2 regions of the Massilimicrobiota sp. mt181 genome follow, and region 1 is predicted to be linked to the other one. Evidence: a T-box and tRNA genes for the amino acid it is inferred to sense, from the RefSeq annotation. Region 1 holds a T-box; the other holds one or more tRNA genes.
What was found. The T-box of region 1 lies ahead of metG (methionine--tRNA ligase). A T-box ahead of a tRNA ligase gene usually reads a tRNA of that ligase, here a tRNA-Met.

Region 1 (7,552 bases):
TATAATAAATATATTAAAGAGGCTTACGAAAAAGGACATACGATAGGATTACATACATATAGTCATAATTACAAGGAAGTTTATTCATCAGTAGATGCTTATTTTGATGATTTAAATAAGATTGGACAGATGGTTAAAGAACAGATTGGTTTTGTTCCTAAGTATATTCGTTTTCCAGGAGGAAGTTCCAATACTAAATCAGCAAAATATTGTAAAGGTCTAATGACAACATTAGTCACTGAAGTTCAAAATAGAGGATATCAGTATTATGATTGGAATGCTGATTCAACAGATGCTGCTGGAAATAACAGACCTGTTTCTGTCATTGTGAAAAATGCAACCCAAAGTAAAGCGAAAAATATTAATTTATTAATGCATGATACAGCTGCGAAATCAACAACTGTAGAAGCTTTACCAAAAATTATAGAACATTATCAAAAATTAGGTTATACATTTAAAGGAATAGATGATACATCATTTACTCCACATCATGGGGTTAATAATTAAAGTCAGACATGATATTGTTTGACTTTTTTTCAATAAGATATTCTGTATTTTCTTGTTGGAATATGTTATTCTATGAAAAAGTAGGTGAAGATATGAAGAATTTTATGAATGAATTTAAGAAGTTTGCTTTACGTGGAAATATGCTGGATATGGCGATTGGGGTTATTATAGGGGGAGCTTTTACTGGCATTGTGACCTCTTTAACTGACAATTTTATTAACCCTATTTTAAATTTTGTCACTGGTGGAAAAATATATACATTACAGGATATTGCAAGTTTTGCTTCAGCATTTCTTTCGTCATTAGTGAATTTCTTTATTATGGCTTTTGTTTTATTTTGTATTATGAAGGCTGTTAATAAACTCATGAGTATTGGAAAAAAAGAGGATAATGTCATTCCTGATAAGAAAATTTGTCCGTTTTGTAAATCAGAAATTCATATTGATGCATCACGTTGTCCTCACTGTACATCACAATTAGAAGACTAAAAAAGCTGTCGGAATAAGCATTTCACTTATCCCTGACAGCTTTTATTCTCCACCAAAGATTTCAAGAATATCCATTAATGTAGAACTTTTCTTCTTTTTATGAGATTTTTCATAATCTTTAGAAGAGTATTGTTTTTGTTCTCCTGATGCTCTTTCAATAATTTTATCAAGTTCACCACGGTCTAGCCAAATTCCACGGCATTCAGGACAATAATCGATTTCAATACCATGCTTTTCAGCCATTAATAATGTAACATCTTTACATACGGGACATTTCATAATATTTCCTCCTTATGCTTATCTATATTATATGGTATAGATTGTATTTGAAATTTATATTAACAGTATGTTAAATTATTTAACGAACATTCTGATTAATTTATCCTTCAATGCATTATAAGGATAATAACGCATAGGTAAATCTATCCAAGTTGCTTTTTTTACGATACTTCTCATATGAGAGAAAGTTTCAAAACTCTTTTTACCATGATATGCGCCCATACCGCTATTACCAACACCACCAAAACCTAATTCACTTGTTGCAAGATGAATAATCGTATCATTAATACAACCACCACCAAAGCTACAATGTTTCAATAATTTCTTTTGAATGGCCTTATTGTTAGAAAAGATATAGAAAGCTAATGGTTTTTCTCTTTGATTAACAAAGTTTATAGCTTCATCAATGTTTTGATAAGTCAAAATAGGAAGAATAGGACCAAAGATTTCTTCTTGCATTAATGGATTGTTTCCATCAACATGATCAACAACCGTTGGTTCAATCTGTAAGGTTTCTGGATTTCCTTTTCCACCAATCACAATATCCTGATTTTCTAATAAATGTGATAATCTATCAAAGTGTTTTTGATTAATAATTTTAACAAGTTGAGGATTTTGTAAAGGTTGATCACCAAAGAATTCATGAATAGCATCTTTCATATATTGAATGAACTGATCTTTATATTTGTCTTTGATTAATAAATAATCAGGAGCCACACATGTCTGACCAGCGTTTAAAAACTTACCAAAAGCAATACGTTTGGCAGCCAATTTTAAACTCTTATCATCATCAACGATACAAGGACTTTTCCCACCTAATTCTAAAGTTACAGGTGTTAAATAACGACTCGCTTTTTCCATAACCAGTTTGCCAACATTCACACTACCTGTAAAGAAAATATAATCAAAACGTTGTTCCAAAAGTTCTGTATTCTCAGCTCTTCCACCTTCAACAACTGCCACATATCTTTCATCACAGCTTTCAGTTATCATTTGTTTAATCACATGTGAAACATTTGGAGCATAAGCACTCGGCTTGATAATTACAGTATTTCCAGCTGCAATAGCGCCAACTGCTGGTTCAATTGATAACATGAAAGGATAATTCCAAGGACTCATAATCAATGTCACACCATAAGGCTCATAAGATTCAAAGCTTGTTCCATAGAATTGAGAGATTGGCGTCCAGACATATTTATTACGACTCCATTTTTTAATATGTTTTAACTGATAGTTTAATTCACTTAAAACCAAGCCAATTTCACACATATAAGATTCGACAGCATCTTTATTCAAATCTTTTTTCAAGGCTTCAATAATACGATTTTGATGTTCTAAGATCCAAGTTCTCATCGCTTTTAAAGTCTGTATTCTATGGTTAATATCTTTGGTATATTGTGTATTGTAAAATTCACGTTGTGTTTTCACTAATTCTTTAATATCCATAATGACCCTCCAATATATTGATAATATCTTGTTTATTTGCATATTTGTTATTGACTATTAAAGCTCCATCATTTAAAGCTTTTTCAGCCACTTCATTGATATGTTCAGATAAATTTTCAACACTTCCCAGTGATACAGGAAGATTTGTCTTTTCATGTAAAGTCTGTAATAAACTCGCAATATAATCAATCGCTTTTTGACCTAGCTGTTCTTTTGGTGTTTGGCTATAAAGTTCTTTTTGTCCAAGATATAATAATACATCCCCATATAAGTCTTTATTCACTTCCAGATTATAACGCATACAAGGGATAAGCAGCATACTCATCGCATCTCCATGAGCAATATGACAGACAGCCCCTAAAGCATGGCCAATCGCATGAACAATACCAACCATTGAATTCGAAAAGGCACATCCAGCTTCATAAGAAGCTAACGCAAGATTTAATCGAATGTTTTCATCTTTGGGATTGTCTATGACTTTTAAAATATTTTGTGAAATGGTTTGTATCGCTAAGATAGCATAAGCATCACTGATTGGATTTTTCTGTGAACATGTATAAGCTTCGATGGCATGTGTTAAAGCATCAATACCTGTAGAAGCTGTTGTTTTTAATGGAAGATTTTGTGTAAGAACAGGATCAAGGAAAGCAACATGACTTTGAATATGCTGTGAAATGATTTCAAGTTTGACTTGCTTTTCAGGATGACTGACCACAGCGACACATGTAGCTTCACTACCAGTTCCACTTGTTGTTGGAATGGCAAAGAATGGAACATCTTTACCGAGCTTTAAATCTTCAAAACCTAAAATATCTTCAATCGATTCACATTCCTGTGATAACATCAAATAAACACCCTTAGCTGTATCTAAAACACTTCCACCACCTAAAGCAATCAATCCATCACAATTTTCTTTGATATAAAAATCTTTAATATCTTCAATCGTATGAATAGAAGAATCAACAGGAATATCAGTATATAGACTATATTCTAATGATAAATGTTTTGTCAGGATATCAACATATTTGAGTTGATATAAAACATGGTCTGTTAAAATCAGAGGATGTTTCATATGATATTGCTGACACTCGTATTCTAATTGACTTAAAGCATTCTTACCTGCACATACCTTTGTTTTATTGACAAATTCAAAATACATAATGATCCCTCCTAAGCAAATAAAGCTTTTATATAAATCAATAAAGTTGGTTTATACTTCTTTTCCTGATGATTTAAAATACGTTTTGTCATAAAACGAGGGAAAAGATAAGTTTCTACCAAATCAACACATCTAACAAATCTCATACTTTCAAAAACATCTCCTCTTAAAGAAAAACGATGTTCTAAATAAGCACTTTTGACACTCATCATACCTGTAAAGACAAGCAATGCTGTTTGAATACTTTTAAAGGTAATACAAATATCAGGTTTTACATTTTTGACTTTATGCAATCCTTTTTGATATGTGTATTTAATCGTTATTGAAGGTCCATGTATGACTTGTAATGTTAAAACTTTATCTTGTTTCCATCCATCTAATTCCTCTTTCATACGTGGATCATCATGATAAAGAACTTTCATACCACGATATAAAAACTGCATCACAATCCAAATAATCAGCTTTTTCATATGCATTCACTCCTTAGTTTTATTATAACATTATTTTATAAAGAGAGTAAAAATACACAACCATTCCATAATATTTTGTTATCTTTAAAAAGGAGGTCAAGACCATGGAAACAAAAAAATCTAAAATCATTATTCTTTTAATATGTTTGCTTATTTTTTTTGCAGGTATATTTATAGGTTATAGTCTCAAATCAAACGATTATCATAAGACTATCCAATATGGAGACTATGTAACTTTTTTATTAGAAAATAGTCACTCTACAATAAGTTTAGATTTAAAAAATCAAAAATATTTTTATAGTGATAATGGAACAAAATCTACAGAAGGCAACTTGAAAGAATTAGATAATTATATCTATAAATTTGATACAGGTCATCTAAAGAATGGTTATATTATTTTAACAGCAGTGACAGATAGTCAAACTGTATATATAAATTTGAATAATGAGAGTGTTACTGTATGTCAATATGTGAATGATCAACTGACTCTTATTGGTGGCTAGTTGATTATAAACTCTTTAATTCATCTAAAGTTAATCCTTTTACTAAAATAAAATTGCTATCTTCAGCAAGAATATAAGGTTGTAATGTCTTTAAAGCCGTAAAATAATCCATATCACCAATCATAGAATCATTTGTCGTACTAATCAGTGTTAATCTCCATTGTGATATATTTTGTCCTTCAACTTGAAAATGTAATTGAGGTTGTTTCATTAACATTGTTTTCGTGCCTTCTGTTAAACTCATTGCACCAAATACACTTCCATCAGATTGCTTATAAAAATGAGGCGTGGCTTTATAAGCATCATCCCAATTAACAGTCTTTTTCTTTTTCTTAAATAAACCCATAAAATCAGTCCTTTCTATTCTTGTTAATTTTATTATATCATTATCACTGTGAGAAAATCATTTTTTTTCGTTTATATCAAAAGAGAATCGTTATTTTGTTATGAAACTTTATTGACTTTAAAAAAAATATTTGATAATGTTTAAGAGTATCAAAAAGGCTAAGAACAGCAGAGATTAAAAGGGCGTTGTAGAGAACTGATGGTTGGTGCAAATCAGGACATAACTTTTATGAAGATGGGCTGGGAGCTGTTATCTTGAATAGTGAGAGATAAACGTTAACTGCGTTAAAGTTTTGAGGGTATATCGAAAGATATAAAAAAAGGTGGTACCGCGTATAATACGTCCTTTTATAAGGACGTTTTTTTATTTTGAAGGAGGAGAAATGATGAAAGATCCAAAAGATTATTATTTAACAACGGCAATTACTTATACTTCAGGAAAACCTCATATCGGTAATACATATGAAATTATTTTAGCTGATGCTATCGCAAGAAGTAAAAGACAGGAAGGGTACAATGTTTATTTTCAGACTGGAACTGATGAACATGGACAAAAGATTGAATTAAAAGCTCAAGAAGCAGGAATTCCACCTAAACAGTTTGTTGATGAAAAAGCAGCTGTTGTCAAAGAAATTTGGGATATGATGGATACAACATATGATCGTTTCATGAGAACAACAGATGAATATCATGTGAAACAAGTTCAAAAAATCTTTAAGAAATTATATGATCAGGGAGATATTTATCTAGGACATTATGAAGGTAAATATTGTACAGCATGTGAGTCATTCTTTACTGAATCTCAATTAGTTGACGGAAAATGTCCTGATTGTGGTGGTGAAGTTCATGATGCCAAAGAAGAAGCTTATTTCTTTAAATTATCTAAATATGCAGATCGTTTAATCAAACATATTGAAGATCATCCTGAATTTATTCAACCTGTTTCAAGAAAGAATGAAATGATGAATAACTTCTTAAAACCAGGTTTACAGGATTTATGTGTTTCACGTACTTCATTCAAATGGTCTATCCCTGTAGATTTTGATCCTAAACATGTGGTTTATGTATGGATTGATGCCTTAACAAACTATATTACAGGGCTAGGTTATGATGTTGATGGAAATCATGGTGAATTATTTAAGAAATATTGGCCAGCAGACTTACATTTAATTGGTAAAGATATTGTCAGATTCCATACGATTTATTGGCCTATTATGTTGATGGCTTTAGATTTACCATTACCAAAACAAGTTTTTGGACATCCTTGGTTATTACAAGGTGAAAGTAAAATGTCTAAATCTAAAGGAAATGTGATTTATGCTGATGATCTCGTTAATATCTTTGGTGTAGATGCTGTTAGATATTATGTTTTACATGAAATTCCTTATGATAATGATGGAAGTATTACATGGGATTTATTAGTTGAACGTATTAATTCAGATTTAGCTAATATTTTAGGTAACTTAGTCAATAGAACAATTGCCATGACAAATAAATACTTTGATGGCATTATAACAAATCCACAAGTGAATGAACCTGTTGATGATGAGTTAAAAGAAATAGCTTTGGCTATGCCAAAGAAAGTTCAAGCTTATATGGATGAATTTAAAGCATCTAAAGCATTAGATGAAATCTTTGTCTTACTTAGAAGAACAAATAAATATATTGATGATACAATGCCTTGGGCACTGGCAAAAGATGAAAGCAAAAAAGATCGTCTAGCAACAGTTCTTTATAACTTAATTGAAGCTATTCGTTTTGCAGCTATTGCTTTAGAACCATATATGCCATCAACATCTACAAAGATTTTAGATCAAATCAATACAGATCAAAGAAATTTCTTAGATTTAAATACTTTTGGTTTATATCAAGAAGGAACAAAAGTGACTGAAAAACCACAACAGTTATTTGCAAGATTAGATCCTAAAGAAGTAGAAAAGAAAGTTGAAGCTTTATATCCTCAAAAAGAAGAAAAACATGAAGATGAAAATCAAATTACAATTGATGATTTTGCGAAAATTGAACTTGTTGTTGGAACAGTAGAAAAATGTGAAAAGCATCCAGATGCTGATAAACTGTTAGTTTCTCAGATTAATATTGGTAAAGAAACAAGACAGATTGTCAGTGGTATTGCAGATTTCTATACACCAGAAGAGATGGTTGGAAAGAAAGTTATTGTTGTATCTAACTTAAAACCTGCTAAATTAAGAGGTGTTGAATCACAAGGTATGATTCTTGCTGGATCTAAGAAAAAAATGTTGGAACTTGTATCTGTAGATAATTTACCAAATGGAACAAAAATAAGATAAAGAAAAGGACCTTAGATTGAATGAATTCTAAGGTCTATTTTTTAAA
Region 2 (7,552 bases), on a different contig from region 1:
GAAGGAGATATTGCGTATTTAAGATCTTTAAATGTTTTTGATGAAGAATTTTTTGATTATTTAAGAACTTTCAAGTTTACTGGGACAATTTATTCTGTCAAAGAAGGAACACCAGTTTTTCCATATGAACCATTGGTGACAGTGAAAGCAAAGCTCATTGAAGCTCAGCTTATAGAAACATTTTTATTAGTGACTATTAACCATCAGTCTTTAATTGCGACAAAGGCGCGACGTATTGTTCAGGAAGCCAAAGGAAGAGCTGTCATGGAGTTTGGCGCAAGACGAGCACAAGGTTATGATGGTGCTCATTATGGAGCGAGAGCGGCTTATATTGGTGGTGTTGCAGGGACAGCTACTGTTTCTGCTGGAAAAGATTTTCATATGCCTGTTTTAGGGACAATGGCTCATTCTTTTGTTCAATCATTTGATTCTGAATATGAAGCATTTAAAGCGTATGCTCAAATTTATCCAGATAACTGTGTTTTATTAGTTGATACATATGATACTTTAAAGAGCGGTGTTCCTCATGCGATTCGTATTGCTGAAGAAGTTTTAGCGCCAATGGGGAAACGATTAAAAGGAATTCGTTTAGACAGTGGAGATATTGCTTATTTAACGAAAAAAGCAAGAATGATGCTTGATGTAGCTGGTTTACATGATTGTCAGATTACAGTTTCTAATTCCTTGGATGAATATTTGATACGTTCTGTATTGGAACAGGGTGCACAAATAGATTCTTTTGGAGTTGGAGAAAATATGATTGTATCAAAATCTTCTCCAGTTTTTGGTGGTGTTTATAAACTTGCTGCAATAGAAAAAAATGGAGAAATTATTCCTAAAATTAAAATTTCTGAAAATAGAGAAAAGATTACAAACCCTGGTTATAAAAAGGTATATCGTTTAATTGAAAAAGAAACAAATAAAGCTATTGCGGATATTATTGCTTTCCATGATGAGGTTTTAGATGAAAATCAGGATTTGACAATTTATCATCAATTAGATGCATGGAAACATAAGACGCTTTATGCTGGTACATATGAAGTCCATCCACTACAGACTTTAGTTTTTGATGAAGGAAAGAATGTTTATCCACATTATACATTAGATGAAATTTGTGCTTATTCAGCACAACAAAAACAATTCTTATGGGATGAAATCTTCCGTTTAGAATATCCTCATTTATATTATGTGGATTTAACACAAAAATTATTGGATTATAAACTCAAAATGTTGGCAGAAGGGAAAAAGGGACATTAAAGTTTTCTTTTAAGGATCAATGCTGATATGATTATTACAGTTGTAGGATTAGGTGTTATAGGTGGAAGTTTTGTTAAAGCACTTAAAGGTAAAGGTTATGATGTTTATGGTGTTGATTGCAATCAACAGACTTTAGATATGGCCAAAGAAGAAGGTTGTATTATTGAAGGATATCAGGATGGACATGAAATTATTGAAAAAAGTGATCTCACAATTATTTGTTTATATCCATCACAAGTGCTTGATTTTATCTCTCAACATACTTTTAAAAAAGGAAGTATTGTGAGTGATGTCGTGGGGATTAAATCGTATTTTTTAGCAAAAGCTTTAGAAATTATCGATCAAGATGTTGAATATATTAGTGGTCATCCAATGGCAGGAAGAGAAAAAAAAGGATATTTGTATGCAAGTGAAAAAGTGTTTCATAATGCAAATTATATTGTCATACAACATGAAAAAAACCATCAGAAATCAATTGATTTTATGTGTCAATTTGTTGCTGAATTAGGATTTAAAAGTGTCAAAATTATGAGTCCTTATGCTCATGATGAAATTATTTCATTTACTTCTCAATTACCACATACATTGGCTGTGGCACTAATCAATAGTGATGATGAAAAATATGAGACCGGAAAGTATATTGGTGATTCTTTTCGTGACCTGACTCGTATTGCCAATATTAATGCGGATTTATGGATAGAATTGTTTTTTAATAACCAGGAATACTTATTATCATCAATGGCACGCTTTGAAAAAGAGTTCGATCAATTAAAAAAAGCAATTTATCAAAAAGATGAAAAAGCTTTAAGAGAGATGTTTTTGAAATCATCAAAGCGTCGCGAGAAATTGGAAAAATAGTCTTAAAATCAACAATATTTGTACATACGTAATGAAAGAGATTGAAAACTTTATAAAAAATCTCTTTCATTATTCTTTTGAGAAACATTTTGAAATGTAAAAAAAACAAAAAAAGGTATTGCATAAATGTGGAAAATATTATATACTATTTGAGCAACGAGTTAAGGGAAATGGTTCCATAGCCAAGTTGGTAAGGCTACAGACTGCAACTCTGTCATCGTCGGTTCGAGTCCGGCTGGAACCTCCATTGTTGCCCAGGTGGCGAAATTGGTAGACGCACAGGACTTAAAATCCTGCGGACCTTAAAATCCGTGCCGGTTCGACTCCGGCCCTGGGCACCAAATAAAAAAATTAAAAAAAGTGTTGCAATTGATAAAAAAATGTGATATTATTGAATGGCACTGTTAAGAGGCGCTAGTAGCTCAACTGGATAGAGTGCTTGACTACGGATCAAGAGGTTGTGGGTTCGATTCCTGCCTAGCGCGCCAATCAAATATCAAACGGGAAGTAGCACAGCTTGGTAGTGCACCTGGTTTGGGACCAGGGGGTCGCAGGTTCGAATCCTGTCTTCCCGACCATTTAATGGGGCTTTAGCTCAGCTGGGAGAGCGCCTGCTTTGCACGCAGGAGGTCAGCGGTTCGATCCCGCTAAGCTCCACCATTATGTTGCGGAGGTTTACCCAAGTCCGGCTGAAGGGATCGGTCTTGAAAACCGACAGGGGATGAAAGTCCCGCGGGGGTTCGAATCCCTCAACCTCCGCCATTTATTAAATTTCATATCGCGGGATGGAGCAGTCTGGTAGCTCGTCGGGCTCATAACCCGAAGGTCGTTGGTTCAAATCCTTCTCCCGCAACCAAATGGTCTGGTAGTTCAGTTGGTTAGAATGCCGCCCTGTCACGGCGGAGGTCGCGGGTTCGAGCCCCGTCCAGACCGCCATTTATTTTGGTTCCGTAGCTCAGTCGGTAGAGCAGAGGACTGAAAATCCTCGTGTCGCTGGTTCGATTCCGGCCGGAACCACCATTTTTTAAACGATTCACTACATGGCGGGGTAGCTCAGTTGGCTAGAGCAATCGGTTCATACCCGGTGGGTCGGGGGTTCGAATCCCTTCCCCGCTACCATTGAGTCAATGAGTGGTGAATACCACTTTTTATTTTGGACCCTTAGCTCAGTTGGTTAGAGCTATCGGCTCATAACCGATCGGTCGAAGGTTCGAGTCCTTCAGGGTCCACCATATTGTTGATAACCTCTTATGAGGTTTTTTTTGTTTTTTTGTAAAAAAAATTGTGCTATGATATTCTTATGGACTTTCACATAAATTCCATAAAGTTTTATTAAGATACAAGCAGGTGATATAATGGAAGATATAAGACATATGGGATTAACTGATCAGCAAGTTGAATCACGTATTCAACAGGGACATGTTAATATTTCTCATGATAATATTTCTAAAACAAAGAAGCAAATTGTTTTGGAACATACTTTGACATATTTCAACTGTTTAAATGTTTTTTTAGCAGCTATTATTATATCGACAGGGAGATGGACTAATCTCACTTTTATGGTTGTCGTTATTATTAATGCTTTTATAGGTATATATCAGGAATTTAAAGTTAAGAAAATTATTGATCAGTTAACATTAGTCACTGTGAAAACAATAAAAGTCATTAGAAATCAACAAATCCAAACTATTCCTATAGAAGAACTCGTTCTTGATGATGTTGTTTTTTTAGAGGCAGGAAATCAAATTGGTAGTGACTGTATTGTTTTAAAATCACAGGGTATGGAAGTTAATGAATCTATGTTAACGGGTGAATCAGAGCCAGTAAAGAAGATGAAAAATGATGAATTACTTTCTGGAAGTTTCGTTGTGGCAGGAAGTGCTTATGCGAAAGTTATCAGAGTTGGTAATGATAACTATTCAACAAATCTTGTACGCAAAGCTAAAAATAAAAATAATGCTTCTTCGGAAATGAAAAATTCTATTGAAAAAGTTATCAAGATTTTAAGTGTTGTGATTATTCCGGTAGGAATTGTTCTTTATTTTTCTCAGTTAACTGCTTTTCCTAATGATCAGGCAAGCGCGATTGTGAAAACTGTTGCAGGCGTTGTGGGGATGATTCCTGAAGGGCTGGTTTTGCTAACAAGTTTGTCTTTTATTATTGGTGTTGGTAAACTGGCAAGAAAAAATGCTTTGATTCAGGAAATGGAAGCTATTGAAGCCCTGGCAAGAGTGGATGTTTTATGTCTTGATAAGACAGGAACCATTACAACAGGGGAACTTAAGGTAGATCGTGTTTTGCCACTTCATTCTTCTTCTTTTCATGACATTGAAACGATTATGGGAGCAATGGCACATGAATTTGATGATGTGAATGCGACACAGCTGGCTTTACAAGATTATTTTTTAAAGTCTGAGCATATTGAAGTTTTGGAACGTATTCCATTTTCTTCGCAGCGTAAAATGAGAGCTTTGCATATTCAGGGAAAAGGGCACTACGTTTTAGGAGCACCAGAATTTCTCGTATCTGATGATTCTCAAACGTTGGAAATGGCTGAGTCCTATGCGAAAGAAGGCTATCGTGTCTTGTTGTTGGGTGAGACAGATTGTCTTGATTCTCATACATCTCAAATAGGCCATGTCAAAGCGATGGCTCTCATTGTGATTTATGATTGTATTCGCCCTGAGGCTAAAGAAACGCTTCGTTTTTTTGAAAATGCCCATGTTGATATACGCATATTATCTGGGGATAATCCAATGACTGTTTCACGTGTTGCCCAATTGGCAGGATTAAAAAATGGTGATCTATATATTGATGCATCCACTTTTCCTGATGATGACATGGAACTTGAAAAGATTGTCTCTCACTATCGTGTTTTTGGGCGTGTAAAGCCAGAACAAAAACAACGTATTATCAAAGCTTTACAAGCCAATCAACATGTTGTAGGGATGGTTGGTGATGGTGTGAATGATGTTTTGGCATTGAAGGATGCTGATTGTGGGATTGCTATGGCGGCAGGTAGTGATGCGGCTAAACAGGCAGCACATATTGTTTTATTGGATTCTTCGTTTGCATCCATGGTCGATATCGTCAATGAGGGGAGAGCTATTATTGCAGATATTGAAAGAGTCAGCTCTCTTTATCTAACAAAAACGATTTATTCGACTGCTCTTTGTTTGATTTTTGCTGCTCTAAGATTCAGTTATCCATTTACACCTTTACAGTTAAGCCTCATCAGTGGTCTTGCGATTGGACTACCAAGTTTCCTTTTAACATTAGAGCGTGCTTCTACATTATCATCACAAGGTTTCTTTAAACATGTGATGTCTACAGCTTTACCATGTGCTCTCACAATGATTATTTATATGTTATTGATTACTTGGATTGGTAGCTACTTCCATTTTGATTCCAAACTTTTATCTACATACTATTATTTAGTTGCCGGTTTTATCAGTTTTTTAGTGGTTTATATTGTATGTATGCCATGGAGTCGTTTAAGAGTTACTGTAACGAGTCTGTTTGCGGTTGTCTTTTATTTGATCTTGATGATTATGCATGATTTCTTTGGGATTTATTCATTCTTTACAAAATCACTTATTTTTGTTATTCCACTTTGTTTAAGTTCTATCTTTGTCATTTTTCAACTTAAAAAATGGATTGTCACTTTATATCATCATTTTGAAAAGCATTAACGCAGAAGTTTCAAATTATGAACGGATATAAATGTTTTCTCCTTTGAAAGAATTTGTTGACATTGCTCTTTAGAAAGATCAAAGAGTTTATAGGGATGAATGTTAATGGTTGAAACATAAATGCCACATTTTATAAAAAAAGAACATTGTTGATGAAGATATTCAAATTTCTTATCTTTTAAATATAAATGAAGTTTGATAAATGCTTCCTCAATTTGTTCTTCTGCGATGTTAAACATAACGAGAAAAAAGAAGTTTGATCTTTCATAATACAAATGTGCATGACCAAAATCCAAAAAGTCTTCTACTTTTTTGACAAGATGTCTGGATACATGAAAATAGAGTTGGGGATATTCTTCGATAGAGTAGGGGTCAATATAATAATCGATATATATTCCTGTAAGAAAATGAACATCCAAAGGAATGTCAAGTTGTTTAAAAAAAGGATAGAGATTTTTTTGATAGTCTGTTTGCTGATATGAAAAATCAGGATCTAAAATTGGAAATTGATATTGATTATTTGTTGTATCATAGATATTCATTTTTTTCACCAAATAAATTTTAACATAGGAAAGTGTCGATTTATGTCTAATTGTGCCAAAAAAAGTCACATTGGACTTTTTTTGTATTTGTGACATATAAATATATAGGTGATACTATGGGAATAAGGCGTTATGTTGTTTTGGGTTTAGGTTTAATCATCTATATATTGATAATCAAATATATGTTTTCACTCCTTTTTCCTTTTTTGATGGCTTTTCTTTGTTTTTTCATTTTAAAGCCTTTCATTAATAAAATTCAAAATACAATTCCTTTACAAGAAAGTGCTATTGGTATTTCTGTTTTATTGTTGATTTATCTTTTCTTGGCATTTGTATTAGGGGCTTTATTGACTTTTTTGTTTTTATTAGGAATACGCTTTTTTCAGCAGCTTCCTGTTTATTATGATTCTATATTTTTGCCCTTTATTTCCAATATTATTCATTATTTGGAAGATACTTTCTCTTTTTTGCCTCAAGATATTGTTGTTATATTTCAAAATTGGATTCATCAAAATATCATTGGCATAATGAATTTTGCTTCTTCTTTTGTCAAACTGATACCTTCTTTCATTGTGTCTTTTTTTATATTTGTGATTTCAACATTTTTTTTAGTTTTAGATTATGAGAATATGAAAAACAGTTTTTTAAGATTAACACAGAAGAAAACCTATCAGAAATTTGTTTATATTAAAAATGGAGTCTTAAAGAGTTTATTCATTTATCTGAAGTGTCAGTTCATATTAATATTTGTGTCATTTTTGATGTTATGGGCGGGTTTTTGGATTTTGCATATTGAACCATCATCTTTATATGCACTCGCAATTTCTTTGTTAGATACACTGCCATTTATTGGCATTGGGATTGTTCTGATTCCTATGATTATTCTTTTGTTGATGCAATCATCATATATGAAAGCAATTTATATTTTGTGCCTTTATCTGATTATTAATATGGTCAGAAGTTTTTTAGAGCCCCATATATTAAACAAAGAAACAAAGATTCCATCCTTTTTGCTTCTCTTATCAATGGTCATTCATGTGAAGTTTTTTGGGATAGCTGGTGTTTTTCTTAGTCCGATTCATTTGAGTTTCCTGTATGAGTATTTGAATACAGTTGATGATTTGGTATAATGATGCTTAAAGGAGGAAGTGAGTATGCATAAAAAATATTTTTTCTTTGATATAGATGGGACATTAACCAATA

Region 2: it has a tRNA-Met gene. The T-box ahead of metG (methionine--tRNA ligase) is inferred to sense a tRNA for this amino acid. The anticodon was not compared.

The regions. Positions count from the first base shown of each region.
Region 1 is NZ_JBVAYN010000019.1:892-8,443, reverse strand. Features, by position in the region: gene ACZYT4_RS10450 (polysaccharide deacetylase family protein) at 1-507, shown strand, start outside; gene mscL (large conductance mechanosensitive channel protein MscL) at 600-995, shown strand; gene ACZYT4_RS10440 (TFIIB-type zinc ribbon-containing protein) at 1,038-1,274, opposite strand; gene ACZYT4_RS10435 (aldehyde dehydrogenase) at 1,350-2,720, opposite strand; gene ACZYT4_RS10430 (iron-containing alcohol dehydrogenase) at 2,710-3,879, opposite strand; gene ACZYT4_RS10425 (hypothetical protein) at 3,891-4,349, opposite strand; gene ACZYT4_RS10420 (hypothetical protein) at 4,454-4,852, shown strand; gene ACZYT4_RS10415 (DUF4299 family protein) at 4,857-5,198, opposite strand; T-box leader at 5,350-5,548, shown strand; gene metG (methionine--tRNA ligase) at 5,584-7,506, shown strand; partial or broken gene ACZYT4_RS10405 (hypothetical protein) at 7,541-7,552, opposite strand, start outside.
Region 2 is NZ_JBVAYN010000003.1:118,236-125,787, reverse strand. Features, by position in the region: gene ACZYT4_RS03005 (nicotinate phosphoribosyltransferase) at 1-1,257, shown strand, start outside; gene ACZYT4_RS03000 (prephenate dehydrogenase) at 1,285-2,115, shown strand; tRNA gene ACZYT4_RS02995 (tRNA-Cys) at 2,288-2,362, shown strand; tRNA gene ACZYT4_RS02990 (tRNA-Leu) at 2,368-2,456, shown strand; tRNA gene ACZYT4_RS02985 (tRNA-Arg) at 2,527-2,603, shown strand; tRNA gene ACZYT4_RS02980 (tRNA-Pro) at 2,617-2,693, shown strand; tRNA gene ACZYT4_RS02975 (tRNA-Ala) at 2,700-2,775, shown strand; tRNA gene ACZYT4_RS02970 (tRNA-Ser) at 2,785-2,877, shown strand; tRNA gene ACZYT4_RS02965 (tRNA-Met) at 2,895-2,971, shown strand; tRNA gene ACZYT4_RS02960 (tRNA-Asp) at 2,975-3,051, shown strand; tRNA gene ACZYT4_RS02955 (tRNA-Phe) at 3,060-3,135, shown strand; tRNA gene ACZYT4_RS02950 (tRNA-Met) at 3,158-3,234, shown strand; tRNA gene ACZYT4_RS02945 (tRNA-Ile) at 3,271-3,347, shown strand; gene ACZYT4_RS02940 (HAD-IC family P-type ATPase) at 3,471-5,807, shown strand; gene ACZYT4_RS02935 (hypothetical protein) at 5,804-6,349, opposite strand; gene ACZYT4_RS02930 (AI-2E family transporter) at 6,466-7,479, shown strand; gene ACZYT4_RS02925 (HAD-IIB family hydrolase) at 7,504-7,552, shown strand, end outside.